DNA from 4 places in the Ureibacillus chungkukjangi genome. Region 3 is predicted to be linked to each of the others. Evidence: a T-box and tRNA genes for the amino acid it is inferred to sense, from the RefSeq annotation. Region 3 holds a T-box; the other regions hold tRNA genes.

Region 1 (6,676 bases), 240 kb from region 3:
CACTGAGCTATATATAAGAAAGCAAAGTCAAAAAGAGCTTGAAGAAGCAGTTTCTTCAAGCTCTTCTTTACTACTTATTTATTGTTCATCAAAGTATTTTTGAGCACCTGGATGAACGTCAATTCCAATACCATCTAAAGCAGTTTCAGTTTTAATGAACTCTCCTTTAGGATGACTGATTTCGCCAGCATTTCCGTAAATTGCTTTTGCAATTCCGTATGCTACATCTTCAGATAAATCTGATTTAACTGCAATCATAGCTAAAACTGATACAGTTGGAACTTCTGAAGTTAATCCATAAGTACCTGAAGGAATTGTATCTACTGCATAATAAGGATATTTTTCAATTAGAGCTTCAGCTTTGTCAGCTTCAACCGGTACGATTACTACATCAGCTGTTGCACCTAATGCTTCAACAGCTGCTGTTGGGTAACCAGCTGTGATAAACGCAGCATCGATTTGACCAGTATTTAAACCATCAGTTGATTCACCAAAGTCTAAATTTTGTGCTTGAATATCGTCCATAGTTAAACCATGTACTTCTAATAATTGCTCAGCATTTGCATAAGTACCAGAACCTGGTGCACCTACTGATACCTTTTTACCTTTTAAATCATCAAATGAAGTGATTCCAGATTTTGAAGTTGTCACTAAGTGAATTGTTTCTGGATATAATCCACCGATTGCCACAAGATCTTCAACCGCCTGTCCTTCAAACATTAACTCACCATTTTTTGCATAGTAAGCGATATCTGTTTGTAGGAAAGCAATTTCAGCATCGCCAGCTTTTAATGCATTAGCATTTGCTGCAGATGCTTGAGAAACTTCAGCAGTTGTTTTAATACCCGTTTCATCTGAAATTAAATCTGCAAAAGTACCACCTAGAGCATAATAAGTACCTTGTGTACCACCAGTTGCTAAACTTAAAAAATCATTAGATTTTGTTTCTTCAGAGTTACCGTCAGTAGCCTCATCTCCGCCACAAGCCGCAAGAACTAGAAGTAACAAACCTAAAACTGTCATTAGTAAATAATTATTTTTCTTCAACTAAAACCCTCCAGTACTAAATTGTTACATTACAGTTTCAATTGTAACTATTCACTTTCCCTTGTGTCAATGATTTTGACACTCTATTAATAGAGTAATTGGTATTTTTACAGCATGAAGGCGCTTTCTTAAAGAGGTTTTAGATATTCCACTATAACGATTTTCCTAGATAGATAGCTTCTTGTTATAATACAGAATTAGTAATTACTGGTATTAACGAACTACATATGCAATTTTAAACCTAAAATAGACTAGCAAATTATTATATTACTTTAAATAAATTTCTACTTTTTAAAATTGAAAAATATGTAAATTCGAATTTCCCTACATACCCATGTAAAGAATTGATTTTCCTCCTCTTTCTAAAATTCAGAAAAAAACTGTGCAAAAGCGCAAAATTTTGCCTTTTTACACAGCCAATTTACTATTTAGAAGAACTAATAACACCACATGCTATACGATCTCCTGAGTTTCCAGATGGGTCTGTTTTATAATCATCTGGACCTTCATGAATTACAATTGCACTACCATCCTTGTCCAAGATAGAGTTTTCCATACCCGGTTCTAATGTTAAGTTTTTCGCTACAAATTCAACTTGAACCGTTCCATCCTCTTCTGGTGCAATGTTTGGTAAATCTCCAAGGTGAGGTCCTTTTGGATTTTCGATACCATGTTGTTTTTCAAGTGGGTTAAAATGTGCTCCAGCTGATTCAAATGTAGGCTTTTCACATTTTCCTACCTCATGGATATGAATACCATGCTCGCCTTCTGGAACTTTAGTTAGTCCAAGAGATATTAATACACCATCTGAGCCTTCAGTTAACTCCATATGTCCAATTTCATTACCTTCATTATCTACAACATTAGCTGCTGCCTTTAAAGTCTCTGGCGCCGCAACTGGTATTTGTTTTTCATCTTCAGCCATTCCAAAAAATCCACAGCCACTCAAAAGAACTGTCATACTACCTAAAACAATAAGATTTTTCCACATATTCATACCCTCCTATATGTACAAGTATTACCCATAATTATGAGAAGTATTCCGATACTGTGGAAAGATACCATTTATACTATTTTAGAGAAAATATTGATTTTCCATGTGGTTAGACCGATATAAAACAAAAGGAGTGATGAATATATGGAATTAAGTTCATTTATGTCTACACAAGTGGCACAGCTACAGCAAACAGTGCAACTGAGCATTATGAATAAATCGCTTAACATGGGTGCAGCCAGTGCTGTTCAAATGCTAGAGCAAATGCCAGCACAGCAACCGGCTGCCCCACACCCTCATAAAGGAACAACGATTGACGTTTCTGTATAAGGGAAAGGATCTTTGATTTTAATCAAAGGTCTTTTTTTACAAAGTTCTCTCTATTACCATAAGCCAAAGAGCAAGGTAGGATATATTGATAAAAGAACACCCCTCATCAATTTTCTTAAAAAAGAATTATTTTATTTACAATTTAGTTCACATTTTTACCGCTGTTGCATATCTTATAAATTAAACCATTTAAATTTTATTATTTGTAAATACCTTATTAATTGTTTGTTAAATGATTTAAATCCACATCTATTGGGGTAAGAATAATTGTATGATGCAGATATAGGCATATTTATTATGCTAAAAAAGTTGAGGAGTGATTTTTATAGGTATCCATAGATTTTTTACAAGCTTAAATGATTTAGAAAGAATTTTCCGTGCTCCTGGTCGTTTTAAATTCGAAGAGCATAATGTAGCTGCTCATTCTTGGAAGGTTTCACAATATGCTATGTTTTTTGCTACACTCGAAGAAATGAATGGTGCAACGATTAATTGGAAGTCACTATATGAAAAAACAATCAATCACGATTTTGCTGAGGTGTTCATTGGTGACATTAAAACACCAGTTAAGCATGCAAGTATAGAGCTTAAACAAATGCTAGCCCATGTTGAAGAGAAAATGATGGAAAAATTCATACAGGAAGAAATACCTTCAGATTTTCAAGAAGTCTTCTCTGAACGTATGAAGGAGGGAAAAGACGAAACAATTGAGGGCCGTTTACTAGAGTTTTCAGACAAACTTGACCAATTTTATGAGTCCTTTGCAGAGTTAAAGCGTGGGAACACTGATAAGGAGTTCGTAATTATGTACCAGCAGGCCCTAGAAAAGCTATTGAAGATGCCTCTTCATGTAAGCGTCCGTTATTTCCGTAATGAAATTTTAAATGATGTAATGCATGAGGACACGCAAATTAATATTGCTGCCCTTACGAATGAAGTGTTAAATACATCAGAATAATTTTAAAAAGTTTTCCAATAATGGAAGGCTTTTTATTTTATCAAAAAATCAATATTACTTCGATTTAAGCCTATTTTGTCCTCTCCACTTATCCAACCATCCCGTTAAATCCATTATTTACAATGGAAAATCGCATGATAAAAATTTGACAATTATCTGCGATAGTACTTACTTGCACAACCCCAAATAATCGTTTAATATAACATTAAAGCTGCGTTGTTCGTACACATATTAAGTTTTAACCTTTGAACTGTAAAAGGGAGTTTTATATAGAAGATGGAATGGCGAGCGTCACACCAAGGTGAATGACGATATACAGGAATTCTTTTGCGAACACCCACTTTGAGGAGTGGTGGTTAAAAACTTTCTATAATTATTACGGCAAGGCGGCTTTGCCATACATATTGTATAGCAAGGCTCATAAGAAATCTTCCTGCATTCATTTGCCGGAAGATTTTTTTGTTGTCTAGTTAAGTTAATTAATTGATTGATGGTTTCTATCCAGATGATCAAGAAACAGAATATCTAGACTAAGCCAATCTTTTTAGAAAGCCCTTAGACACTTTTTATGCATTCGATGATGAAGTTCTTATTAATTAGAAAAAAAGACGTGTAGCAAATGCTACACGTCTTTTTATGACCCGTACGGGATTCGAACCCGTGTTACCGCCGTGAAAGGGCGGTGTCTTAACCACTTGACCAACGGGCCGTGGCTCCGAAGGTAGGACTCGAACCTACGACCAACCGGTTAACAGCCGGTTGCTCTACCACTGAGCTACTTCGGAAAAATTGTATGGTGGGCCTAAATGGACTCGAACCATCGACCTCACGCTTATCAGGCGTGCGCTCTAACCAGCTGAGCTATAGGCCCCAATTGGAGCGGGTGATGAGAATCGAACTCACGACATCAGCTTGGAAGGCTGAGGTTTTACCATTAAACTACACCCGCAAAAAATGGTGGGTCAGGACGGAATCGAACCGCCGACACTTAGAGCTTCAATCTAATGCTCTACCAACTGAGCTACTGACCCGTTCAACTTAAATTTCATAAAAAAATGGCGGTCCCGACCGGGATCGAACCGGCGATCTCCTGCGTGACAGGCAGGCATGTTAACCGCTACACCACGGGACCATTTGGTTGCGGGGACAGGATTTGAACCTGCGACCTTCGGGTTATGAGCCCGACGAGCTACCACTGCTCCACCCCGCGAAAATATAATTGATTGAATATGTATTAGAATAAAAATGGCGGAGGCAGTAGGATTCGAACCCACGCGCGGTGTAACCCGCCTGTCGGTTTTCAAGACCGATCCCTTCAGCCAGACTTGGGTATGCCTCCGAGTTTATATGGTGGCGGCAGAGGGGATCGAACCCCCGACCTCACGGGTATGAACCGTACGCTCTAGCCAGCTGAGCTACGCCGCCATTGAAAAATTATAAGTTTTGGTGGAGCCTAGCGGGATCGAACCGCTGACCTCCTGCGTGCAAGGCAGGCGCTCTCCCAGCTGAGCTAAGGCCCCATTAATAAAGTTAAAGTTAATGGTCGAGAAGACAGGATTCGAACCTGCGACCCCTTGGTCCCAAACCAAGTGCTCTACCAAGCTGAGCTACTTCTCGTTATATGGCGCGCCCGGCAGGAGTCGAACCCACAACCTTCTGATCCGTAGTCAGACGCTCTATCCAATTGAGCTACGGGCGCATATATGAAATGGTGCCGAGGACCGGAATCGAACCGGTACGGTAGTCACCTACCGCAGGATTTTAAGTCCTGTGCGTCTGCCAGTTCCGCCACCCCGGCACATTTGGAGCGGAAGACGAGGTTCGAACTCGCGACCCCCACCTTGGCAAGGTGGTGTTCTACCACTGAACTACTTCCGCATGTGCATATATATTAAGTATTTAATTTCATAGTTTAATAAAAAACTGGTGAGCCATGAAGGACTTGAACCTTCGACCCTCTGATTAAAAGTCAGATGCTCTACCACTGAGCTAATGGCTCTTGCAAATGGTGGAGGGGGACGGATTCGAACCGCCGAACCCGAAGGAGCGGATTTACAGTCCGCCGCGTTTAGCCACTTCGCTACCCCTCCATTTAAACGATGCCGGCGAAAGGAGTCGAACCCTCGACCTACTGATTACAAGTCAGTTGCTCTACCAACTGAGCTACACCGGCATATTTATGGTGGAGGATGACGGGCTCGAACCGCCGACCCCCTGCTTGTAAGGCAGGTGCTCTCCCAGCTGAGCTAATCCTCCACATTAAGAAACAAGCGAAGCGACGTCCTACTCTCACAGGGGGAAGCCCCCAACTACCATCGGCGCTAAAGAGCTTAACTTCCGTGTTCGGTATGGGAACGGGTGTGACCTCTTTGCCATCATCACTTCACTTATTTAGTTGAAAAGAAACTTGTTCTCTCAAAACTGGATAAAGACATTGATTGCATTCAAGATTTGGTTAAGTCCTCGATCGATTAGTATTCGTCAGCTCCATGTGTCACCACACTTCCACCTCGAACCTATCTACCTCATCGTCTTTGAGGGATCTTACTTACTTGCGTAATGGGAAATCTCATCTTGAGGGGGGCTTCATGCTTAGATGCTTTCAGCACTTATCCCGTCCACACATAGCTACCCAGCGATGCCTTTGGCAAGACAACTGGTACACCAGCGGTGTGTCCATCCCGGTCCTCTCGTACTAAGGACAGCTCCTCTCAAATTTCCTACGCCCACGACGGATAGGGACCGAACTGTCTCACGACGTTCTGAACCCAGCTCGCGTACCGCTTTAATGGGCGAACAGCCCAACCCTTGGGACCGACTACAGCCCCAGGATGCGATGAGCCGACATCGAGGTGCCAAACCTCCCCGTCGATGTGGACTCTTGGGGGAGATAAGCCTGTTATCCCCGGGGTAGCTTTTATCCGTTGAGCGATGGCCCTTCCATGCGGAACCACCGGATCACTAAGCCCGTCTTTCGACCCTGCTCGACTTGTAGGTCTCGCAGTCAAGCTCCCTTGTGCCTTTACACTCTACGAATGATTTCCAACCATTCTGAGGGAACCTTTGGGCGCCTCCGTTACCTTTTAGGAGGCGACCGCCCCAGTCAAACTGTCCACCTGACACTGTCTCCTGCCCCGCTAAGGGGCATGGGTTAGAATTTCAATACAACCAGGGTAGTATCCCACCGACGCCTCCCTCGAAGCTGGCGCTCCGAGTTCTCTGGCTCCTACCTATCCTGTACAAGTTGTACCAAAATTCAATATCAGGCTACAGTAAAGCTCCACGGGGTCTTTCCGTCCTGTCGCGGGTAACCTGCATCTTCACAGGTACTATAATTTCACCGAGTC
Region 2 (6,676 bases), 1.2 Mb from region 3:
GATGAGGTAGATAGGTTCGAGGTGGAAGTGTGGTGACACATGGAGCTGACGAATACTAATCGATCGAGGACTTAACCAAAATCTTGAATGCAATCAATGTCTTTATCCAGTTTTGAGAGAACAATGTTCTTTATTTATTATTACCCAGGAGGATTAGCTCAGCTGGGAGAGCACCTGCCTTACAAGCAGGGGGTCGGCGGTTCGAGCCCGTCATCCTCCACCATAAATGCCGGTGTAGCTCAGTTGGTAGAGCAACTGACTTGTAATCAGTAGGTCGAGGGTTCGACTCCTTTCGCCGGCACCATTTTTTAGAGCCATTAGCTCAGTGGTAGAGCATCTGACTTTTAATCAGAGGGTCGAAGGTTCAAGTCCTTCATGGCTCACCAGTTTTATTTATACTTAAATGCGGGTGTGGCGGAATTGGCAGACGCACTAGACTTAGGATCTAGCGCCGCAAGGCGTGGGGGTTCGACTCCCTTCACCCGCACCATTTAAGTTTTAAAGATTACAAGAATATTTATTATGCACATGCGGAAGTAGTTCAGTGGTAGAACACCACCTTGCCAAGGTGGGGGTCGCGAGTTCGAACCTCGTCTTCCGCTCCAAATGTGCCGGGGTGGCGGAACTGGCAGACGCACAGGACTTAAAATCCTGCGGTAGGTGACTACCGTACCGGTTCGATTCCGGTCCTCGGCACCATTATTATGCGCCCGTAGCTCAATTGGATAGAGCGTCTGACTACGGATCAGAAGGTTGTGGGTTCGACTCCTGCCGGGCGCGCCAATACAATACATACGAGAAGTAGCTCAGCTTGGTAGAGCACTTGGTTTGGGACCAAGGGGTCGCAGGTTCGAATCCTGTCTTCTCGACCATGCAACACTAATGAAAATTCCTTTTATGGGGCCTTAGCTCAGCTGGGAGAGCGCCTGCCTTGCACGCAGGAGGTCAGCGGTTCGATCCCGCTAGGCTCCACCAATTTTTTAAATATATATATCCTGGCGGCGTAGCTCAGCTGGCTAGAGCGTACGGTTCATACCCGTGAGGTCGGGGGTTCGATCCCCTCTGCCGCCATCTTGAAGGACCTTTAGCTCAGTTGGTTAGAGCAGACGGCTCATAACCGTCCGGTCGCAGGTTCGAGTCCTGCAAGGTCCACCATAGGAGATATAATATACGGAGGCATACCCAAGTCTGGCTGAAGGGATCGGTCTTGAAAACCGACAGGCGGGTTACACCGCGCGTGGGTTCGAATCCTACTGCCTCCGCCATTTTTTAAAATATAAATAATATTATCGCGGGGTGGAGCAGTGGTAGCTCGTCGGGCTCATAACCCGAAGGTCGCAGGTTCAAATCCTGTCCCCGCAACCAAATGGTCCCGTGGTGTAGCGGTTAACATGCCTGCCTGTCACGCAGGAGATCGCCGGTTCGATCCCGGTCGGGACCGCCATTTAAATCAAATTAGGTTAGATGGGTCAGTAGCTCAGTTGGTAGAGCATTAGATTGAAGCTCTAAGTGTCGGCGGTTCGATTCCGTCCTGACCCACCATTTTTTGCGGGTGTAGTTTAATGGTAAAACCTCAGCCTTCCAAGCTGATGTCGTGAGTTCGATTCTCATCACCCGCTCCAAGTATGGGCCTATAGCTCAGCTGGTTAGAGCGCACGCCTGATAAGCGTGAGGTCGATGGTTCGAGTCCATTTAGGCCCACCATACAAGAATATTCCGAAGTAGCTCAGTGGTAGAGCAACCGGCTGTTAACCGGTTGGTCGTAGGTTCGAGTCCTACCTTCGGAGCCATATGGGGAAGTACTCAAGTGGCTGAAGAGGCGCCCCTGCTAAGGGTGTAGGTCGGGCAACCGGCGCGAGGGTTCAAATCCCTCCTTCTCCGCCATATCAGTTAGGCCCGTTGGTCAAGTGGTTAAGACACCGCCCTTTCACGGCGGTAACACGGGTTCGAATCCCGTACGGGTCATATAAAAATATTTTTTTATAAAAAGGCTTGAAATAATATACATTTATGGTATTATAAATCTTGTCTTAATTAAATGTACTTTATTAAATTAAGTAAAGTCATTCATAGTCTAGTGATGATGGCAAAGAGGTCACACCCGTTCCCATACCGAACACGGAAGTTAAGCTCTTTAGCGCCGATGGTAGTTGGGGGATTCCCCCTGTGAGAGTAGGACGTCGCTAGGCATATTACCCAGGAGGATTAGCTCAGCTGGGAGAGCACCTGCCTTACAAGCAGGGGGTCGGCGGTTCGAGCCCGTCATCCTCCACCATAGAATGCCGGTGTAGCTCAGTTGGTAGAGCAACTGACTTGTAATCAGTAGGTCGAGGGTTCGACTCCTTTCGCCGGCACCATTTTTTAGAGCCATTAGCTCAGTGGTAGAGCATCTGACTTTTAATCAGAGGGTCGAAGGTTCAAGTCCTTCATGGCTCACCAGTTTTATTTATACTTAAATGCGGGTGTGGCGGAATTGGCAGACGCACTAGACTTAGGATCTAGCGCCGCAAGGCGTGGGGGTTCGACTCCCTTCACCCGCACCATTTAAGTTTTAAAGATTACAAGAATATTTATTATGCACATGCGGAAGTAGTTCAGTGGTAGAACACCACCTTGCCAAGGTGGGGGTCGCGAGTTCGAACCTCGTCTTCCGCTCCAAATGTGCCGGGGTGGCGGAACTGGCAGACGCACAGGACTTAAAATCCTGCGGTAGGTGACTACCGTACCGGTTCGATTCCGGTCCTCGGCACCATTATTATGCGCCCGTAGCTCAATTGGATAGAGCGTCTGACTACGGATCAGAAGGTTGTGGGTTCGACTCCTGCCGGGCGCGCCAATACAATACATACGAGAAGTAGCTCAGCTTGGTAGAGCACTTGGTTTGGGACCAAGGGGTCGCAGGTTCGAATCCTGTCTTCTCGACCATGCAACACTAATGAAAATTCCTTTTATGGGGCCTTAGCTCAGCTGGGAGAGCGCCTGCCTTGCACGCAGGAGGTCAGCGGTTCGATCCCGCTAGGCTCCACCAATTTTTTAAATATATATATCCTGGCGGCGTAGCTCAGCTGGCTAGAGCGTACGGTTCATACCCGTGAGGTCGGGGGTTCGATCCCCTCTGCCGCCATCTTGAAGGACCTTTAGCTCAGTTGGTTAGAGCAGACGGCTCATAACCGTCCGGTCGCAGGTTCGAGTCCTGCAAGGTCCACCATAGGAGATATAATATACGGAGGCATACCCAAGTCTGGCTGAAGGGATCGGTCTTGAAAACCGACAGGCGGGTTACACCGCGCGTGGGTTCGAATCCTACTGCCTCCGCCATTTTTTAAAATATAAATAATATTATCGCGGGGTGGAGCAGTGGTAGCTCGTCGGGCTCATAACCCGAAGGTCGCAGGTTCAAATCCTGTCCCCGCAACCAAATGGTCCCGTGGTGTAGCGGTTAACATGCCTGCCTGTCACGCAGGAGATCGCCGGTTCGATCCCGGTCGGGACCGCCATTTAAATCAAATTAGGTTAGATGGGTCAGTAGCTCAGTTGGTAGAGCATTAGATTGAAGCTCTAAGTGTCGGCGGTTCGATTCCGTCCTGACCCACCATTTTTTGCGGGTGTAGTTTAATGGTAAAACCTCAGCCTTCCAAGCTGATGTCGTGAGTTCGATTCTCATCACCCGCTCCAAGTATGGGCCTATAGCTCAGCTGGTTAGAGCGCACGCCTGATAAGCGTGAGGTCGATGGTTCGAGTCCATTTAGGCCCACCATACAAGAATATTCCGAAGTAGCTCAGTGGTAGAGCAACCGGCTGTTAACCGGTTGGTCGTAGGTTCGAGTCCTACCTTCGGAGCCATATGGGGAAGTACTCAAGTGGCTGAAGAGGCGCCCCTGCTAAGGGTGTAGGTCGGGCAACCGGCGCGAGGGTTCAAATCCCTCCTTCTCCGCCATATCAGTTAGGCCCGTTGGTCAAGTGGTTAAGACACCGCCCTTTCACGGCGGTAACACGGGTTCGAATCCCGTACGGGTCATAATTTAAAGAAAAAAGTCCTAAAGGTTTGATTAACAAACCTTTAGGACTTTTTTTATTTATCGCTCTGTTAAAGGATGATGTTGAAAATTGATACCTTTCATATGAATGGTTATAATGAGAACAAATATTCTTATTGGAGGGTTCAATGATGTGTAAATCGTTTAGACATTTATTAAAACATATTGATAAATTATCGCATATAATAGGTTCGAAAATAACACCTAATAATGTATTTGTAACAGATGCTTGGAGAGCCTATGAAAAGTATGCCAATGAATGAAAAAGGGATAGAACACTACCGTATTAAATCAGACGATGGAAAACACGTTATCAAAGGTTTACATTATATCCAAAATGTAAATGAACTTCATTCACGTTTAAAACATTGGATACATCGTTTTAAAGGGGTAGCTTCTAATTACCTCGATAATTACCTTGCTTGGTTTTTTATTTGTGGATAGTCATAGTAATGAAAGTACAAAACATAATATCAAAGAATTTCTGTTGACATCATTTATTTTTAAAATGACAGAAACCTATCGAAGTTTAAGGTTATCGAAATTTAATATGTAATACTTATTTGATTATGACGGCTTTCGCCAGATTATGTGGACTTACAGTGTTAAAACGAAATAAAGTTCCCAAACATCAATTTTAGATATTTGTCATTAGTTATTAGATAAGTTATGATTTATAATGTAAATTAATTGAAATTATGTTAATTAAAAGTGGAGGTTTTCGAATGAATCAACCTGCAAAAGTAACTGAATGTCCGAAATGCGGTGGAAAAGAATTAGGTAAGGGTAAGCAAAGTGGATATGGAGCGGTGCATAGTTATAGTACAATTATAGGAGTAGCCGTTGAACATATTATTTGTACGGAATGTGGATATATAATTGAAAGCTATGTGAAAAATCCAACTAAATTTAAAGGGACGCGTTAAATTTAGTTCAAGCAATAAAGTGCTTTAATTGGAATTGAACTTCAACACTTAGGTGCAAAGTTGAAGGAGAGTATTTAAATTGAAGATATTTTAGTTCATTAAAGGTTTATAAGATATACATAATCATTCAAAATAAAGTTGCAAATAAAATTTTGAGGGACAGTTAAAAAAGGCACGAACGTTAATTTAAAAACGTTTCGTGCCTTTTATTGTGAACAGTTTTTAAGCGTTATTTTATACAGATGGTTCAAATGATTAATACAACTATATTTGTGTTTGGGGTGTATTCACTATAACGAATTTAATCGTGTATATGTCTTATTGTTGTATATCCATATTTCTCTTACTATACCAAAAGTGGGAAGCCCAGATAAATCCAGGCTTCCCAAATTATTAACAACAATTAAATATACAGAGCCTTATTTATAAATCTGATTTGTTCTAAGTATCTCGATATCTCGGATAATCATTCACTTTTCGTAAAACCTATTTAACACCAATGTCGAAATAGATAGTACACAATTTATGCATGATTTAACTAACCATTTAACCTTCCCTATTCAATACTGTTTTTACACGTTGTACAAATTTTACTATGTTTAAAAAGTTAAATAAAGGAAAGCTTAATTATAGGAAAAAGGAGGACAACAATATGAAACAATCCGATATGCAGCAATTAAAAAATACATTATTAGAGGAATTGAGAGATTTAAAAGAAGGTCTTGAAACGCATGATGATATCGAAAGCACGGAGTTATCAAATTATGATAATCATCCTGGTGACATTGCATCAGATTTAACTATACAGCTAACAGAATATGCGATGGATGATTTTAAACAAGAAAGTATCGACAAAATTGAAGCAGCCCTAAATGCAATGGAAGAGGGGACTTACGGTGAATGTAAAGTTTGCCATCAAGAAATTCCTTTTGATCGACTTGAGGCTATTCCAACAACATTAACTTGTGTTGAACATAGTCAAGAGAAGGTCGATATGGAAACACGACCAGTTGAAGAGGAAATTATGAATGAACTTTCACAAAAATCATTAAAAACTGTTGACTTTGAAGACGGTTCAGGGGAGTTTCCTTCATCGGATAGTCCACAGGATGTACCACAAGAGGTTATCCATCAAAATAACCAAGAAACAACCATCCGTGATCAATTCCAATAAAGAAAAAGTTTTCATCTAGATATATGGAATTTATGCCACCATTTCCTATACAATATAGTTATATTGAATTGGTGGGGGATACATGAATATTATTGATTTGCATTGTGATGTATTGGAGAAATTAACTCGACTTGAAAATGTGAATTTCCAAAATGATGCTAGACTAAGTGCAAGCCTTGAAAAATTAAAAGCAGGAAATGTAAAGGTACAGGTATTTGCAATCTTTGTTCATTCGAATCTTCCTGACAACGAGAAGTTCTTAGCAGCAGCTCGACAAATTGAAGCTTTTCATACAAAAGTTTTAGCAGAGCCAGAAATGGTACACATCACTGAATGGGAACAATTAAATCAGCTTGAAGATGGACAAATTGGAGCAATTTTAAGCTTAGAAGGCTGTGATTGTATTGGTGAAGACTTATTGAAGCTTGAGCATATTTTAAATGCAGGTGTGAAATTAGTTGGTTTAACCTGGAATCATGAGAATGGAGTTGCCTACGGTGCTTCTGAGGATCCTTCAAAGGGATTAAAGCCTTTTGGTA
Region 3 (6,676 bases):
GAGAGAACCCTTACTTACGTTTAGCCGCCCTCGAGATTTAATTATAATTTCGCCATAAATTTTTCTAGACGATCCATGCCCTTTTGTAAAACCTCTAAAGGCTGAGCAAAAGATAATCTAATATAGCCTTCGCCGAATTCTGAGAAGGCACTTCCTGGAACTGTCGCAAGCTCCTGCTCTTTTAATAGATTGATACAGAAATCAAAAGAGGTCATGTTCGTCTTTTTAATAGACGGGAAGATGTAAAAGGCTCCTGCTGGTTTTACTACATCAAAGCCCATTGCCACTAAACGATTATAGACATAATCGCGACGCACTTTATATTCCTTCTTCATTTCAACCGGATCATTTAAGCCATCTGTTAAAGCTGCAAGCGCCGCGTACTGACTGATGCTTGTTGCACAGCTAATATAGTAGCCATTTAGCTTTGTCATTTCTTTTGTAAGATAGCTCGGTGCTAGTGTATACCCAATTCGCCAACCTGTCATAGAGTGGGATTTAGATACACCATTGATGACAATTGTTTTATCTCGCATGCTGTCGTAAGAAGCAATCGATTTGTGTGTATTTTCATATATTAACTCACTATAGATTTCATCTGAGATAACAAAAATCTCTTTGTCTTTTAAAAGTGCTGCAATTTTTTGTAACTCTTCATCTTTAATAATTGTGCCCACTGGATTACATGGGGATGGTAGAATGACGCATCTTGTTTTATCTGTGATATGCTTCTTTATTAATTCGGCAGTTAATACAAAATCTGTAGCCACTGTGTCTACACAAACTGGCACCGCTCCACAAAGCTCAATCAGTGGGATATAGCCTGGATATGCCGGGGCAGATAAAATCACCTCACACCCCTCCTCTAAAATTGTTCGTAAGGCAATAGTAAGCGCTCCAGAAGCACCGTGTGTCACGATAATTTCATCCTGTGGTTTATATAATAAATCATATTGATGATCGTAAAAGGATGAGATGGCTTTTCGGAGCTCAACAATCCCGGCATTAGGTGTATAAGATGTATGGTTTTGATCAATCGCAAGCTTTGCCTTTTCCTTTACATGAGCTGGTGTTGGAAAATCAGGCTGGCCGATTGTTAAATTAATAGCATTAGGGTAATCCACTAGCATGTTCGTAAACTTTCGAATACCAGAAAGCTCAATTTTCTTCAAGTTTTTATAAATTAAATGTTCCATTCTTATATCCCCTTCTAGTAAACTTTTTCACAATTTAAATATTCATTATTTTCATTTTACAATATTTGATGATAGAATTTCACACTTTACCACAATAAAATCCTACTATTTTTATTTCCTTTCTATTTATTTTTCACTAGCTAATTTTTCATGGTTATCGAAATAATAATCTTCTTCCTTACATATTATGCAACGAAAAATACTTTTCTCGTATATGAAAGGAGAGGCTGTAAAATGAAAACGTTAACAAGGATATCAAACACGCTTATGGAAAAATATTTACCAGACCCGTATATATTTGTAGCAATTTTAACGGTCCTTGTTTTCCTGCTCGGAGTTATACTGACGCCAAGCTCACCATTAGATATGGTTGTTTACTGGGGAGATGGCTTCTGGGGATTACTGTCTTTTACAATGCAAATGGTTATTGTATTAGCTGCTGGGCACGTGTTAGCTAATAGCCCTGTCTTTAAGAAAGGCTTATCCTCAATTGCTAGCAAGATTAAGAAGCCTTCTAGTGCAATCATTATTGTTACTTTCATTTCATTATTAGCTTGTTGGATTAATTGGGGCTTTGGGTTAGTAATTGGCGCCTTATTCGCAAAGGAAATTGCTCGTCATGTGAAGAAGGTTGATTATCGATTATTGATTGCAAGTGCTTATTCCGGCTTTATCATTTGGCATGGTGGGTTGGCTGGTTCCATCCCTCTATCAGTTGCAACTGAAGGCCATCCATTTGCGGATTTAATCGGTGTTATACCAACATCGGATACAATCTTTACGTCTTACAATTTATTTATTGTATTAGTAATTTGCTTTACATTACCTTTCTTCAATCGTTGGATGATGCCGAAAGAGCAGGATGTGGTTGAAGTAGATCCAGCGTTGTTAGTTGAAGAAGAGCAAAAGTTCCCTCTTGCCGAAAAAACATTTGCCTCTTGGACGGAAAGAAGTACGTTGTTAACAGTTTTAATTGGACTTATTGGCCTTTCCTATTTGGTTCATCATTTTATAACAAAAGGATTTGTTTTGGATTTAAATATTGTTAATACCATTTTCATTATTCTTGGAATTATTTTTCATGGTACGCCACAGCGTTTCATAGCTGCAGCTCAAAATGCAATCAAAACGACATCCGGAATCGTGTTCCAGTTCCCGTTTTATGCAGGAATCATGGGGATGATGACTGTATCTGGCTTAGCTATGGTTTTCTCGGAATGGTTTATTAGTATTTCGAATGGCTTTACCTTCTATTTATTTGCCTTCTATTCTGCAGGTCTAGTGAATTTCTTCGTTCCTTCTGGTGGTGGGCAGTGGGCAGTACAGGCACCAATTCTATTAGAGGCCGCCCAATCGATTGGAGCGGATTATGCAAAAACAGCGATGGCGATTGCTTGGGGAGATGCTTGGACAAATATGATTCAGCCATTTTGGGCATTACCAGCATTAGCAATAGCTGGACTTAAGGCAAAGGATATTATGGGGTTCTGTTTGTTTGTACTCATTTTTACAGGCGTCATTATTAGTATTGGATTGTTATTCTTATAGATGAAAAAAGGGACAGCATTAATTAGATGCTGTCCCCATTTCTTTATTTTGGAGCGATGACTTCTTTTCCACCCATGTATGGTCTTAATACTTCAGGTATTACTACTGATCCGTCGGCTTGCTGATAGTTTTCTAAAAGAGCTGCTACTGTACGGCCGATTGCTAGGCCTGAGCCGTTTAGTGTGTGTACGTATTCTGGTTTTGCACCTTGTTCACGGCGGAAACGGATGTTTGCACGGCGCGCTTGGAAATCTTCAAAGTTTGAGCAAGAAGAGATTTCACGGTACATGTTTTGCGTTGGCATCCATACTTCTAAATCGTATTTTTTTGCAGCTGTAAAGCCAAGATCAGATGTGTTCATTAATAATTTACGGTATGGTAAGCCTAATAATTGAAGTACTTTTTCAGCATGACCTGTTAATTTTTCTAATTCATTATAAGATTCCTCTGGTTTTACAAAGCGTACTAATTCCACTTTATTGAACTGATGCTGGCGAATTAAACCGCGCGTATCGCGACCTGCAGAGCCTGCTTCTGAACGGAATGAAGCGCTATATGCAACAAAGCCTTTCGGTAAAATTTCACCGTCAATAATTTCATCACGGTAGAAGTTTGTTACAGGCACTTCTGCTGTTGGAATCATGAAGTAATCTGTATCCACTAATTTGAATACATCCTCTTCAAATTTCGGTAATTGACCTGTACCTGTTAGGCTATCACGGTTTACAATTACTGGTGGCAGCATTTCTTCATAGCCATGCTCTTCTGCATGTAAATCCATCATAAAGCTCATTAAAGCACGCTCTAGACGAGCTCCTAAGCCACGGTAGAATACGAAACGACTACCTGTTACTTTCCCTGCACGTTCAAAATCGACAATTTGTAAATCTGTTGCAAGGTCCCAGTGTGCCTTTGCTTCAAAGTCAAAGCTTGGCTGCTCACCCCATGCAAGTACTTCAACATTGTCATCCTCTGTTTCACCAACTGGTACAGTTTCATGTGGGATGTTCGGCAAACGCATCATCATGTAGTCGAATTTGTCTTCTACTTCACGAAGCTCATTATCTAATTGCTTAATTTCGTCTCCCACTTCACGCATACGTGCAATAACGTCATCTGCATTTTCTTTGTTGCGCTTCATGACAGAGATTTGCTCTGATACTTTATTTCTTTCAGCTTTTAACACTTCTGTTTTTGCAATTAATTCACGGCGCTTTGCATCTAATCCTTCAAACTCATCTATATTCCCTAAATCTTCATTACGAGTTAGAAGAACCTTTTTCACTTCCTCATAATTGTCTCGGACACGTTTGATATCTAACATGTTGATTCCTCCATTTTAGTTATTTTATTGATTACATTACTCCATTCACTTCACCGTACTAGAGAAAGAGAACACAAAAAAGCCCTCATCCCCATGAAGGGACGAGAGCTACCCGCGTTGCCACCCTAATTGATTAGAAAAAGTTCTAATCCACTTATCTCATAACGGCTTTTCAACCGGCAAAAGCCTACTATAAATTCAGCTTAAGCAACTCAAGGACGGATTCACAAGTGCTTTTACCAGCTTCCACCAACCGCTGACTCTCTAAAAAAAACGTGCTTGCTACTACTTCCTATCATCGATGTTATCAATATGCTATTCGCCTATGCGAATTAAATTAACCATAATGTACTATATGCTGTTCGAATTTGCAAGAGAAGACTGATGAAAATCTTCCACCATTTCCATAAAAAATTTCAACAGTCGTGTATCGTCAGTTAACTCCGGATGAAAAGAACATCCTAAGTATTGCCCTTCTTTTGCTAAAACTATTCGTCCATTATATTCAGCTAATATTTCTACATTCGGGCCAACTGAAGCTATATGTGGAGCTCTTATAAATACCGCCGGAATGTCAGCACCAATTTGCTTTACCTCAAGTTTTGCCTCAAAGCTATCAACCTGTCTGCCAAAGGAGTTCCTTTCGACGACAACATTCATCAAGCTAAGATGGGCCTCTTCATAGTCCACTATTTCTTTAGCTAGCAAAATCAGTCCTGCACAGGTTCCAAACATTGGCATACCTTGCCTTGCTAGCGAGCGAATTGGCTCCATTAGTTGATGACGGTCCAATAGCTTACGTATAGCTGTACTTTCTCCACCAGGTAATACAAGCCCATTTAGATCAGTTAAATCCACTAAGGTCTTTACTTCAACAGCCTCGCATCCGAGTGATTGGATCTGCTGAATATGCTCTCTAACAGCTCCCTGTAAAGCAAGAACGCCGATTTTCATGCTACCAACCTCGTTCCTGCATGCGTTCACTATCTAAAAGTGTAGAGATTTCAATGCCCTTCATTGGGCTTCCAAGCTCCTTTGAAATGTCGGCAATCAACTGGTAATCCTTGAAATGCGTGGTTGCCTCCACAATAGCACGAGCAAATTTCTCAGGATTTTCGGATTTAAAGATACCTGAACCAACAAATACCCCATCTGCTCCTAATTCCATCATTAATGCAGCATCAGCTGGTGTTGCCACTCCTCCAGCAGCGAAGTTCACAACTGGAAGTCTGCCTAATCGTTTAATCTCCACTAATAGCTCATAAGGTGCGCCTAAAATTTTGGCCTCGGTCATTAGCTCATCCTCATTCATCCCGACAACTCGACGAACCTGTGCATTTACTTTTCGAATATGACGTACGGCTTCAACGATATTTCCTGTCCCAGGCTCACCCTTTGTACGAAGCATGGAAGCACCCTCTCCAATACGACGAGCAGCTTCTCCAAGATCTCGACACCCACACACAAATGGGACAGTATAGTCGCTTTTTAGTAAATGGTATTCCTCATCCGCTGGTGTTAATACTTCACTTTCATCGATATAATCTACACCCATAGCTTCTAATACACGCGCTTCGACAATATGACCAATACGTGCCTTTGCCATTACCGGAATCGAAACTGCATTCATGACCTCTTCCACGATTCTTGGATCCGCCATTCGTGCGACACCACCAGCTTTACGAATGTCTGACGGAACACGCTCTAATGCCATTACTGCAACTGCCCCTGAGGCTTCCGCAATTTTCGCTTGCTCTGCATTAATGACATCCATAATAACGCCACCTTTTTGCATTTCTGCCATACCACGTTTTACTCTTTCTGTCCCTAAAAGTTTCATGTCAAATTTTCCCTCCACTACTTTGATGTAATAAAGTATAATAAAAGTTGACCATATAAAAAGAGTCAATTTTCTAAAAACCTTTATGGTCACCTAGGAGGAAAGCCTATGGACATGCTAATCTTCAAGCTAGAAAAAAATAGTAAAAAACCTTTATATGAGCAGCTCTATATCGGAATGAAAGATGCCATTATTACAAAACAACTTGAAGTCGGAACAAAATTGCCGTCAAAACGGAAGCTTGCTGATTTTTTAAATATTAGCCAAACAACCGTTGAGATTGCTTATGGACAGTTACTTGCAGAGGGCTATATTGCTTCGAAACCTCGTATAGGCTTCTTTGTGGAGGAAATTGATGAACTCCCCTTTATTGAAAGCAAACAGGTAAAAAGCCAAGTTAAAGTCCGCTCTAATTTATCTGAACCATTTAAATATAATTTTCACCCCGGAAAAATTGATACAGAATCCTTCCCGTTTGCTATATGGAGAAAATATGCAAAGGATCTTTTTGATTATCCCTCGAAGGAATATCTCCAGGTTGGTGAAGCTCAGGGAGAATATGAACTTCGGGTAGAAATTGCTAATTATTTGTATCAATCACGAGGGATTATATGTAACCCTGAACAAATTGTTATTGGATCAGGTACAGAGCAGCTACTGCCGATGATTTTACGGTTAATCGAAATGAATTCAAAAATTGCCCTCGAAAATCCGGGGTACTCTGCCATTCCTAGAATACATTTAGCAAACAAGGCGCTTCCAGTTGGT
Region 4 (6,676 bases), 760 kb from region 3:
ATTCGTGATTATGAAGTCATTAATGGAACTAACATTAACATCTATGAACGCTTAGATGATGTCGCTACACTCAACCGTTCTTTAGTGTTAGCTGATGTGAACGTTTCACGAATTGGGACAACTCGACAAAAACTTGAAGATTATTTCTTACAATTAACAGGAGGAAACAGCCATGCTTAATCTTTTAACAGCTGAGAGAATTAAATTAGCTCGAAGTAAAAAACTGATACTTGTACTTGCAATATTATCCCTGCTACCTATTATCCAAGCAGTGAACAGTAAAATGGTTGTGAATTATGGAACTGAGCTAATCCAAGCAAAGGATACAGTTATTAATGGTGCCACAGGTATTCTGATGATGGAGAAGAATGGATTAACTGTGCTACTCGTGATGTGTACATTTATTGGATTTTTTATTGGTGAAGAATTTCAAAATGGGACGATTCGAAATGCATTATCATTGGGTCGTAGCCGCACTCATTATTATCTATCAAAATTAGTAATTGCTTCACTACTTACACTAATTGGTGTGTTGGCTATGACCGCAATTGGTGTAATAAGCTTTACGAGCGTTCTGGGATTTGGCGAATTTGCTGAAATCGATAATTACTCTTTGTATGTCATAAAAACCTTCATCACCCTTTATCTATTAATTTTGGCAAATGTATCGATCTATGTAATGATTAGCTTTTTAACTAAAAACAGTAGCATTTCACTTGTTTGGAGTTTTCTCTATACAATTGGGACTGGCTTTGGAGCTGGTATTTTTCTGGAAACCGAGCATTTTAAACAAGTTACATACTGGTTTACGGAATCATTCCTGTTCTATTCTGATTTCGCAAAAACAACAGATATCGCAAAATATCCAGAGATGATATTAGTGAGTTTAATCACAATCGTGTTATCATCAACTATAGGAATCCTTCTGTTTAATCGAACAGATTTAAAGTAGGTAGATAACATTGACAACGATATTAATCATTGAAGACGATATGGCCATTCATTCACTATTAAAAGAATCGTTGGAGTTGAATGAATTTCAGACTCTAAGTGCCTATTCAGGTACTGAAGGCAAACTACTATTTAAGCAGAGTGAAATAGATTTAATTCTTTTAGATTTAATGCTCCCTGGGATGAATGGAGAGGAATTTCTTCAAGAAATACGCCTAAATTCAGCCGTTCCTGTAATCGTGATTTCAGCAAAAAATGATCAAGAATCTAAACTAGAGCTCTTGATGAATGGCGCAGATGATTATATTACAAAACCATTTGATGTGAAGGAACTACTCGCTAGAATCTCTATCCAATTACGTCATGCTACTAAGACATCCGTCAACAGCATGGAGGAAATGCAGTATCAGAATATATATATCAATTTAGACACACGGGAAGTTAAAATCAATGAGGAAACGATTCATCTTACTGGTCGTGAATATGCAATACTTCTATTATTTTTAGAAAATCCTCAAAAAGTATTCAGCCGTGCCAATATATATGAAAGTGTATGGAATGAGCCCTTTTTTGATAGTGATAAAACCATCAATATGCATATCAGTAATTTACGAAACAAACTAAATATAGCTGATACAAATTACATTAAAACTGTATGGGGCATAGGCTTCAAATTTGATTAAGGAAAGGAGTGATTGTTATGTGGGGATGGTTCTTTGTCTTCCTAGCATTGGCACTCCTTTTTTATATTTACTTCTTAATGCGACAACTTCGAAAATTAAAAGAGGCAGTCAAATCTCTTCCTACTAGTGCTAGCTTTGGCAGTAGACTTTCCCTCGATTTCCGTGAGAGGACTTTATTAGAATTAGTCGATGAATTAAATATGATGGTTGATGCCTTTGAAGCTAAAAATATTCAGGCAAAAAAGATGGAAGAAAATGTGAAGCTCTCTATTGCTGGTCTATCTCACGACTTACGGACGCCACTCACCTCCATCAACGGCTATGTGCAGCTTTTAAATTCGGCCACTGATGATGCGAAGCGTGCTCACTATCTAACAGTTATCGAACAGTCTGTGAACCGATTAATTGAGATGACCGAACACTTTTATGACCTAGCACGTATTGATACAAACCAAAAAGAAGTAGCATTAGTTTCCATCCCATTATCAAATTTAGTAGAAGAGATCTTTTTATCCTTTTACGAGCAATTTGAAGAAAAGAAAATCGAACTCCACTTTCCCGAACAACCCAATGATCAAAAAATTATCGCAGACAAATTAATGCTTACGCGCGTTATCCAAAATATCATTCAAAATATACTGCGTTATGGGCAAAGTAAAGCCTTTATCCACTATGAAATTGAAAAAAATTATCTCGTTTTAACTGTCAGAAACGATATCAAAAAAGATAGCAACATTGCCATCGAAAAAGTCTTCACCCGCTTCTACACAGAAGTCACTAGCCGTACTAATACCGAAGCTAGTGGTCTAGGCCTATATTTATCTAAAATGCTTGTAGAAAAAATGCACGGAGAAATGGCAGCAGAACTACAGGATAATTGGTTCATGCTGAAAATTCAGCTTCCGCTTAGTGGAGGTTAATGGTTAAACATTTTATTTAATTTCAATAAATAAAAACAGTGGGGTCCATTCTCCACTGTTTTATTTTAACTATCGTATTCTACCTAATATAACGGATTTTTGAAGTAATAATAAAAATTACATCTTCCATCATAATTGATTGTAATGCTTATTACTTCGAAATATTCTCTGCCAATACACGTTGAACATCATATACATTACCCGTTTTATTGAACGTCTTCTCAATCGGTAACTCACTGCCGGATATCCAAATTTTTAATTCAGCATCTAAATCAAATGTTCCTGCCTAAAATATATATTCATAGTTTTTTACTCTCGTTATTCTCCGATGATAAAACACTTCAACCGCCAAATCACACGCTATGTCCTGCGTGTATTCTTTCATCCGTATATGTACAAATTCTATCGTAGCTGCCTCATGTTTTTTAAGTTTATTACTGCTGCTTTCTGAAGGAGCAAATACCGATACCCTTTGTTGCATTTTCGAAATTATTATATTTAACTGTTCTTCATTTATTCCTAGATATTCAGTTAAGTCTAGTTTAGTTATATATTTCTTATTCCACATTTGCATGTCCTCCCTTTCAAGGAGTAGCCATCCCCTCTTAATTATTAAAAAGAAGATATTCCCTTGATGTATTGCAGCACATTAGTGATTAGCTTAATTGTACAGTTACGGATAAGAAAGCTTGCTTATCCGTTATAAAAAAGGATTGCGTGCCCAGTTTAAACTGAGCTCACAATCCTTTATAAAAGACTATTTAGGATACCGAAGGTGGGACTCGAACCCACACGCCTCGCGGCACCGCATTTTGAGTGCGGCGTGTCTGCCATTCCACCACTTCGGCATATTAAAATATAAAAAAAATCGGTTATCCCGATCAAGAATTTTTTGGAGGCGGCAACCGGATTTGAACCGGTGATAAAGGTGTTGCAGACCTGTGCCTTACCACTTGGCTATGCCGCCATTATATTTTTGGAGCGGAAGACGGGGTTCGAACCCGCGACCCCCACCTTGGCAAGGTGGTGTTCTACCGCTGAACTACTTCCGCAAAATGGCTGGGGTACCAGGATTCGAACCTGGGCATGACGGAATCAAAATCCGTTGCCTTACCGCTTGGCTATACCCCAAAAATATTAAGAAGAATGTAATTTTTGGTTTAAAATTAAAATGGGGCGACTGATGGGAATCGAACCCACGAATGCCTGAACCACAATCAGGTGCGTTAACCACTTCGCCACAACCGCCATAATAATATATTATATGTTTTTATATTGAATTTATTCTAAAAAATGGGGCGACTGATGGGAATCGAACCCACGAATGCCTGAACCACAATCAGGTGCGTTAACCACTTCGCCACAACCGCCATAATCACTATATTCATTTAAAAATTGGCAGGGGCAGTAGGAATCGAACCCACACTGACGGTTTTGGAGACCGTAGTTCTACCTTTAAACTATGCCCCTATAAAAGGAATGGTGGAGGGGGACGGATTCGAACCGCCGAACCCTAAGGAGCGGATTTACAGTCCGCCGCGTTTAGCCACTTCGCTACCCCTCCAGATAAATGGTGCCGGCGAAAGGAGTCGAACCCTCGACCTACTGATTACAAGTCAGTTGCTCTACCAACTGAGCTACACCGGCATTTATCTATATGGTGGGTCAGGACGGAATCGAACCGCCGACACTTAGAGCTTCAATCTAATGCTCTACCAACTGAGCTACTGACCCATATAAATTACTTTTCATAAAAATGGCGGTCCCGACCGGGATCGAACCGGCGATCTCCTGCGTGACAGGCAGGCATGTTAACCGCTACACCACGGGACCATTTGGTTGCGGGGACAGGATTTGAACCTGCGACCTTCGGGTTATGAGCCCGACGAGCTACCACTGCTCCACCCCGCGATAATAAAATTCTTTTTCTAATGTACCATAATTTAATATGGTGGAGGATGACGGGCTCGAACCGCCGACCCCCTGCTTGTAAGGCAGGTGCTCTCCCAGCTGAGCTAATCCTCCAACTGGATATTTAAAATTCAAATGGTGACCCGTACGGGATTCGAACCCGTGTTACCGCCGTGAAAGGGCGGTGTCTTAACCACTTGACCAACGGGCCAATAAAATAATTGTCTGGCGGAGAGTAAGGGATTTGAACCCTTGAGACAGTGTTAACCGCCTACACGATTTCCAATCGTGCTCCTTCGGCCGCTCGGACAACTCTCCAAGAAGCATGGCTCCGAAGGTAGGACTCGAACCTACGACCAACCGGTTAACAGCCGGTTGCTCTACCACTGAGCTACTTCGGAATATTTTTTATTTAAGCCTAGCGACGTCCTACTCTCACAGGGGGAAGCCCCCAACTACCATCGGCGCTAAAGAGCTTAACTTCCGTGTTCGGTATGGGAACGGGTGTGACCTCTTTGCCATCATCACTAGACTTAAAACGAAAGACAAGATTTATTATAACTCATTTCGAAAGTAAAGTCAATACTATTTTTAGTATTTTTCCTTCGATTTCCTTATTCTTTCAAAACTGGATAAACTAGACATTAAATGCATTCAAGATTTGGTTAAGTCCTCGATCGATTAGTATTCGTCAGCTCCATGTGTCACCACACTTCCACCTCGAACCTATCTACCTCATCGTCTTTGAGGGATCTTACTTACTTGCGTAATGGGAAATCTCATCTTGAGGGGGGCTTCATGCTTAGATGCTTTCAGCACTTATCCCGTCCACACATAGCTACCCAGCGATGCCTTTGGCAAGACAACTGGTACACCAGCGGTGTGTCCATCCCGGTCCTCTCGTACTAAGGACAGCTCCTCTCAAATTTCCTACGCCCACGACGGATAGGGACCGAACTGTCTCACGACGTTCTGAACCCAGCTCGCGTACCGCTTTAATGGGCGAACAGCCCAACCCTTGGGACCGACTACAGCCCCAGGATGCGATGAGCCGACATCGAGGTGCCAAACCTCCCCGTCGATGTGGACTCTTGGGGGAGATAAGCCTGTTATCCCCGGGGTAGCTTTTATCCGTTGAGCGATGGCCCTTCCATGCGGAACCACCGGATCACTAAGCCCGTCTTTCGACCCTGCTCGACTTGTAGGTCTCGCAGTCAAGCTCCCTTGTGCCTTTACACTCTACGAATGATTTCCAACCATTCTGAGGGAACCTTTGGGCGCCTCCGTTACCTTTTAGGAGGCGACCGCCCCAGTCAAACTGTCCACCTGACACTGTCTCCTGCCCCGCTAAGGGGCATGGGTTAGAATTTCAATACAACCAGGGTAGTATCCCACCGACGCCTCCCTCGAAGCTGGCGCTCCGAGTTCTCTGGCTCCTACCTATCCTGTACAAGTTGTACCAAAATTCAATATCAGGCTACAGTAAAGCTCCACGGGGTCTTTCCGTCCTGTCGCGGGTAACCTGCATCTTCACAGGTACTATAATTTCACCGAGTCTCTCGTTGAGACAGTGCCCAGATCGTTACGCCTTTCGTGCGGGTCGGAACTTACCCGACAAGGAATTTCGCTACCTTAGGACCGTTATAGTTACGGCCGCCGTTTACTGGGGCTTCAATTCAGAGCTTCGCTTGCGCTAACCCCTCCTCTTAACCTTCCAGCACCGGGCAGGCGTCAGCCCCTATACGTCACCTTACGGTTTTGCAGAGACCTGTGTTTTTGCTAAACAGTCGCCTGGGCCTATTCACTGCGGCTCTCATTGCTGAGAGCACCCCTTCTCCCGAAGTTACGGGGTCATTTTGCCGAGTTCCTTAACGAGAGTTCTCTCGCACACCTTAGGATTCTCTCCTCGACTACCTGTGTCGGTTTGCGGTACGGGCACCTCCCGCCTCGCTAGAGGCTTTTCTTGGCAGCGTGAAATCAGATACTTCGCTCATAAGAGCTCCCCATCACAGCTCAACGTTACAGGAAGCGGATTTGCCTACTTCCACGCCTTACTGCTTGGGCGTACTCAACCAACGGTACGCTTATCTTATCCTACTGCGTCCCCCCATTACTCAAACGGCGGGGAGGTGGTACAGGAATATCAACCTGTTGTCCATCGTCTACGCCTATCGGCCTCGACTTAGGTCCCGACTAACCCTGAGCGGACGA

The links. The T-box of region 3 lies ahead of serS (serine--tRNA ligase). A T-box ahead of a tRNA ligase gene usually reads a tRNA of that ligase, here a tRNA-Ser.
Region 1: it has a tRNA-Ser gene. The T-box ahead of serS (serine--tRNA ligase) is inferred to sense a tRNA for this amino acid. The anticodon was not compared.
Region 2: it has a tRNA-Ser gene. The T-box ahead of serS (serine--tRNA ligase) is inferred to sense a tRNA for this amino acid. The anticodon was not compared.
Region 4: it has a tRNA-Ser gene. The T-box ahead of serS (serine--tRNA ligase) is inferred to sense a tRNA for this amino acid. The anticodon was not compared.

Annotation. Positions count from the first base shown of each region.
Region 1 covers NZ_CP085009.1:266,850-273,525, reverse strand. The annotation lists gene LG296_RS01330 (TAXI family TRAP transporter solute-binding subunit) at 79-1,047, opposite strand; gene LG296_RS01325 (superoxide dismutase family protein) at 1,472-2,038, opposite strand; gene LG296_RS01320 (YjfB family protein) at 2,186-2,371, shown strand; gene LG296_RS01315 (YfbR-like 5'-deoxynucleotidase) at 2,688-3,329, shown strand; RNA gene ssrS (6S RNA) at 3,535-3,726, shown strand; tRNA gene LG296_RS01305 (tRNA-Glu) at 3,967-4,038, opposite strand; tRNA gene LG296_RS01300 (tRNA-Asn) at 4,040-4,114, opposite strand; tRNA gene LG296_RS01295 (tRNA-Ile) at 4,124-4,200, opposite strand; tRNA gene LG296_RS01290 (tRNA-Gly) at 4,205-4,278, opposite strand; tRNA gene LG296_RS01285 (tRNA-Phe) at 4,285-4,360, opposite strand; tRNA gene LG296_RS01280 (tRNA-Asp) at 4,386-4,461, opposite strand; tRNA gene LG296_RS01275 (tRNA-Met) at 4,465-4,539, opposite strand; tRNA gene LG296_RS01270 (tRNA-Ser) at 4,576-4,668, opposite strand; tRNA gene LG296_RS01265 (tRNA-Met) at 4,678-4,754, opposite strand; tRNA gene LG296_RS01260 (tRNA-Ala) at 4,774-4,849, opposite strand; tRNA gene LG296_RS01255 (tRNA-Pro) at 4,870-4,946, opposite strand; tRNA gene LG296_RS01250 (tRNA-Arg) at 4,952-5,028, opposite strand; tRNA gene LG296_RS01245 (tRNA-Leu) at 5,039-5,127, opposite strand; tRNA gene LG296_RS01240 (tRNA-Gly) at 5,133-5,207, opposite strand; tRNA gene LG296_RS01235 (tRNA-Lys) at 5,254-5,328, opposite strand; tRNA gene LG296_RS01230 (tRNA-Tyr) at 5,336-5,419, opposite strand; tRNA gene LG296_RS01225 (tRNA-Thr) at 5,430-5,502, opposite strand; tRNA gene LG296_RS01220 (tRNA-Val) at 5,510-5,585, opposite strand; rRNA gene rrf (5S ribosomal RNA) at 5,600-5,715, opposite strand; rRNA gene LG296_RS01210 (23S ribosomal RNA) at 5,781-6,676, opposite strand, start outside.
Region 2 covers NZ_CP085009.1:2,834,382-2,841,057, reverse strand. The annotation lists rRNA gene LG296_RS14165 (23S ribosomal RNA) at 1-79, shown strand, start outside; tRNA gene LG296_RS14160 (tRNA-Val) at 148-223, shown strand; tRNA gene LG296_RS14155 (tRNA-Thr) at 229-304, shown strand; tRNA gene LG296_RS14150 (tRNA-Lys) at 312-386, shown strand; tRNA gene LG296_RS14145 (tRNA-Leu) at 406-490, shown strand; tRNA gene LG296_RS14140 (tRNA-Gly) at 531-605, shown strand; tRNA gene LG296_RS14135 (tRNA-Leu) at 611-699, shown strand; tRNA gene LG296_RS14130 (tRNA-Arg) at 707-783, shown strand; tRNA gene LG296_RS14125 (tRNA-Pro) at 796-872, shown strand; tRNA gene LG296_RS14120 (tRNA-Ala) at 900-975, shown strand; tRNA gene LG296_RS14115 (tRNA-Met) at 998-1,071, shown strand; tRNA gene LG296_RS14110 (tRNA-Ile) at 1,079-1,155, shown strand; tRNA gene LG296_RS14105 (tRNA-Ser) at 1,173-1,265, shown strand; tRNA gene LG296_RS14100 (tRNA-Met) at 1,291-1,365, shown strand; tRNA gene LG296_RS14095 (tRNA-Asp) at 1,369-1,444, shown strand; tRNA gene LG296_RS14090 (tRNA-Phe) at 1,467-1,542, shown strand; tRNA gene LG296_RS14085 (tRNA-Gly) at 1,549-1,622, shown strand; tRNA gene LG296_RS14080 (tRNA-Ile) at 1,628-1,704, shown strand; tRNA gene LG296_RS14075 (tRNA-Asn) at 1,716-1,790, shown strand; tRNA gene LG296_RS14070 (tRNA-Ser) at 1,794-1,884, shown strand; tRNA gene LG296_RS14065 (tRNA-Glu) at 1,894-1,965, shown strand; rRNA gene rrf (5S ribosomal RNA) at 2,074-2,189, shown strand; tRNA gene LG296_RS14055 (tRNA-Val) at 2,200-2,275, shown strand; tRNA gene LG296_RS14050 (tRNA-Thr) at 2,282-2,357, shown strand; tRNA gene LG296_RS14045 (tRNA-Lys) at 2,365-2,439, shown strand; tRNA gene LG296_RS14040 (tRNA-Leu) at 2,459-2,543, shown strand; tRNA gene LG296_RS14035 (tRNA-Gly) at 2,584-2,658, shown strand; tRNA gene LG296_RS14030 (tRNA-Leu) at 2,664-2,752, shown strand; tRNA gene LG296_RS14025 (tRNA-Arg) at 2,760-2,836, shown strand; tRNA gene LG296_RS14020 (tRNA-Pro) at 2,849-2,925, shown strand; tRNA gene LG296_RS14015 (tRNA-Ala) at 2,953-3,028, shown strand; tRNA gene LG296_RS14010 (tRNA-Met) at 3,051-3,124, shown strand; tRNA gene LG296_RS14005 (tRNA-Ile) at 3,132-3,208, shown strand; tRNA gene LG296_RS14000 (tRNA-Ser) at 3,226-3,318, shown strand; tRNA gene LG296_RS13995 (tRNA-Met) at 3,344-3,418, shown strand; tRNA gene LG296_RS13990 (tRNA-Asp) at 3,422-3,497, shown strand; tRNA gene LG296_RS13985 (tRNA-Phe) at 3,520-3,595, shown strand; tRNA gene LG296_RS13980 (tRNA-Gly) at 3,602-3,675, shown strand; tRNA gene LG296_RS13975 (tRNA-Ile) at 3,681-3,757, shown strand; tRNA gene LG296_RS13970 (tRNA-Asn) at 3,769-3,843, shown strand; tRNA gene LG296_RS13965 (tRNA-Ser) at 3,847-3,937, shown strand; tRNA gene LG296_RS13960 (tRNA-Glu) at 3,947-4,018, shown strand; partial or broken gene LG296_RS13955 (IS1595 family transposase) at 4,208-4,593, shown strand; gene LG296_RS13950 (transcription initiation factor TFIIIB) at 4,763-4,963, shown strand; gene LG296_RS13945 (TraR/DksA C4-type zinc finger protein) at 5,616-6,137, shown strand; gene LG296_RS13940 (dipeptidase) at 6,220-6,676, shown strand, end outside.
Region 3 covers NZ_CP085009.1:23,062-29,737, reverse strand. The annotation lists gene LG296_RS00105 (aminotransferase A) at 42-1,196, opposite strand; gene LG296_RS00100 (short-chain fatty acid transporter) at 1,431-2,744, shown strand; gene serS (serine--tRNA ligase) at 2,788-4,068, opposite strand; T-box leader at 4,163-4,376, opposite strand; gene pdxT (pyridoxal 5'-phosphate synthase glutaminase subunit PdxT) at 4,420-5,022, opposite strand; gene pdxS (pyridoxal 5'-phosphate synthase lyase subunit PdxS) at 5,024-5,908, opposite strand; gene LG296_RS00080 (PLP-dependent aminotransferase family protein) at 6,017-6,676, shown strand, end outside.
Region 4 covers NZ_CP085009.1:3,243,127-3,249,802, forward strand. The annotation lists gene LG296_RS16055 (ABC transporter ATP-binding protein) at 1-180, shown strand, start outside; gene LG296_RS16060 (ABC transporter permease) at 173-952, shown strand; gene LG296_RS16065 (response regulator transcription factor) at 963-1,634, shown strand; gene LG296_RS16070 (sensor histidine kinase KdpD) at 1,652-2,554, shown strand; partial or broken gene LG296_RS16075 (PH domain-containing protein) at 2,706-2,840, opposite strand; gene LG296_RS16080 (hypothetical protein) at 2,841-3,122, opposite strand; tRNA gene LG296_RS16085 (tRNA-Leu) at 3,322-3,402, opposite strand; tRNA gene LG296_RS16090 (tRNA-Cys) at 3,448-3,521, opposite strand; tRNA gene LG296_RS16095 (tRNA-Gly) at 3,532-3,606, opposite strand; tRNA gene LG296_RS16100 (tRNA-Gln) at 3,611-3,685, opposite strand; tRNA gene LG296_RS16105 (tRNA-His) at 3,727-3,802, opposite strand; tRNA gene LG296_RS16110 (tRNA-His) at 3,849-3,924, opposite strand; tRNA gene LG296_RS16115 (tRNA-Trp) at 3,951-4,024, opposite strand; tRNA gene LG296_RS16120 (tRNA-Tyr) at 4,035-4,118, opposite strand; tRNA gene LG296_RS16125 (tRNA-Thr) at 4,126-4,201, opposite strand; tRNA gene LG296_RS16130 (tRNA-Phe) at 4,213-4,288, opposite strand; tRNA gene LG296_RS16135 (tRNA-Asp) at 4,312-4,387, opposite strand; tRNA gene LG296_RS16140 (tRNA-Met) at 4,391-4,465, opposite strand; tRNA gene LG296_RS16145 (tRNA-Val) at 4,504-4,579, opposite strand; tRNA gene LG296_RS16150 (tRNA-Glu) at 4,602-4,676, opposite strand; tRNA gene LG296_RS16155 (tRNA-Ser) at 4,692-4,783, opposite strand; tRNA gene LG296_RS16160 (tRNA-Asn) at 4,792-4,866, opposite strand; rRNA gene rrf (5S ribosomal RNA) at 4,882-4,997, opposite strand; rRNA gene LG296_RS16170 (23S ribosomal RNA) at 5,127-6,676, opposite strand, start outside.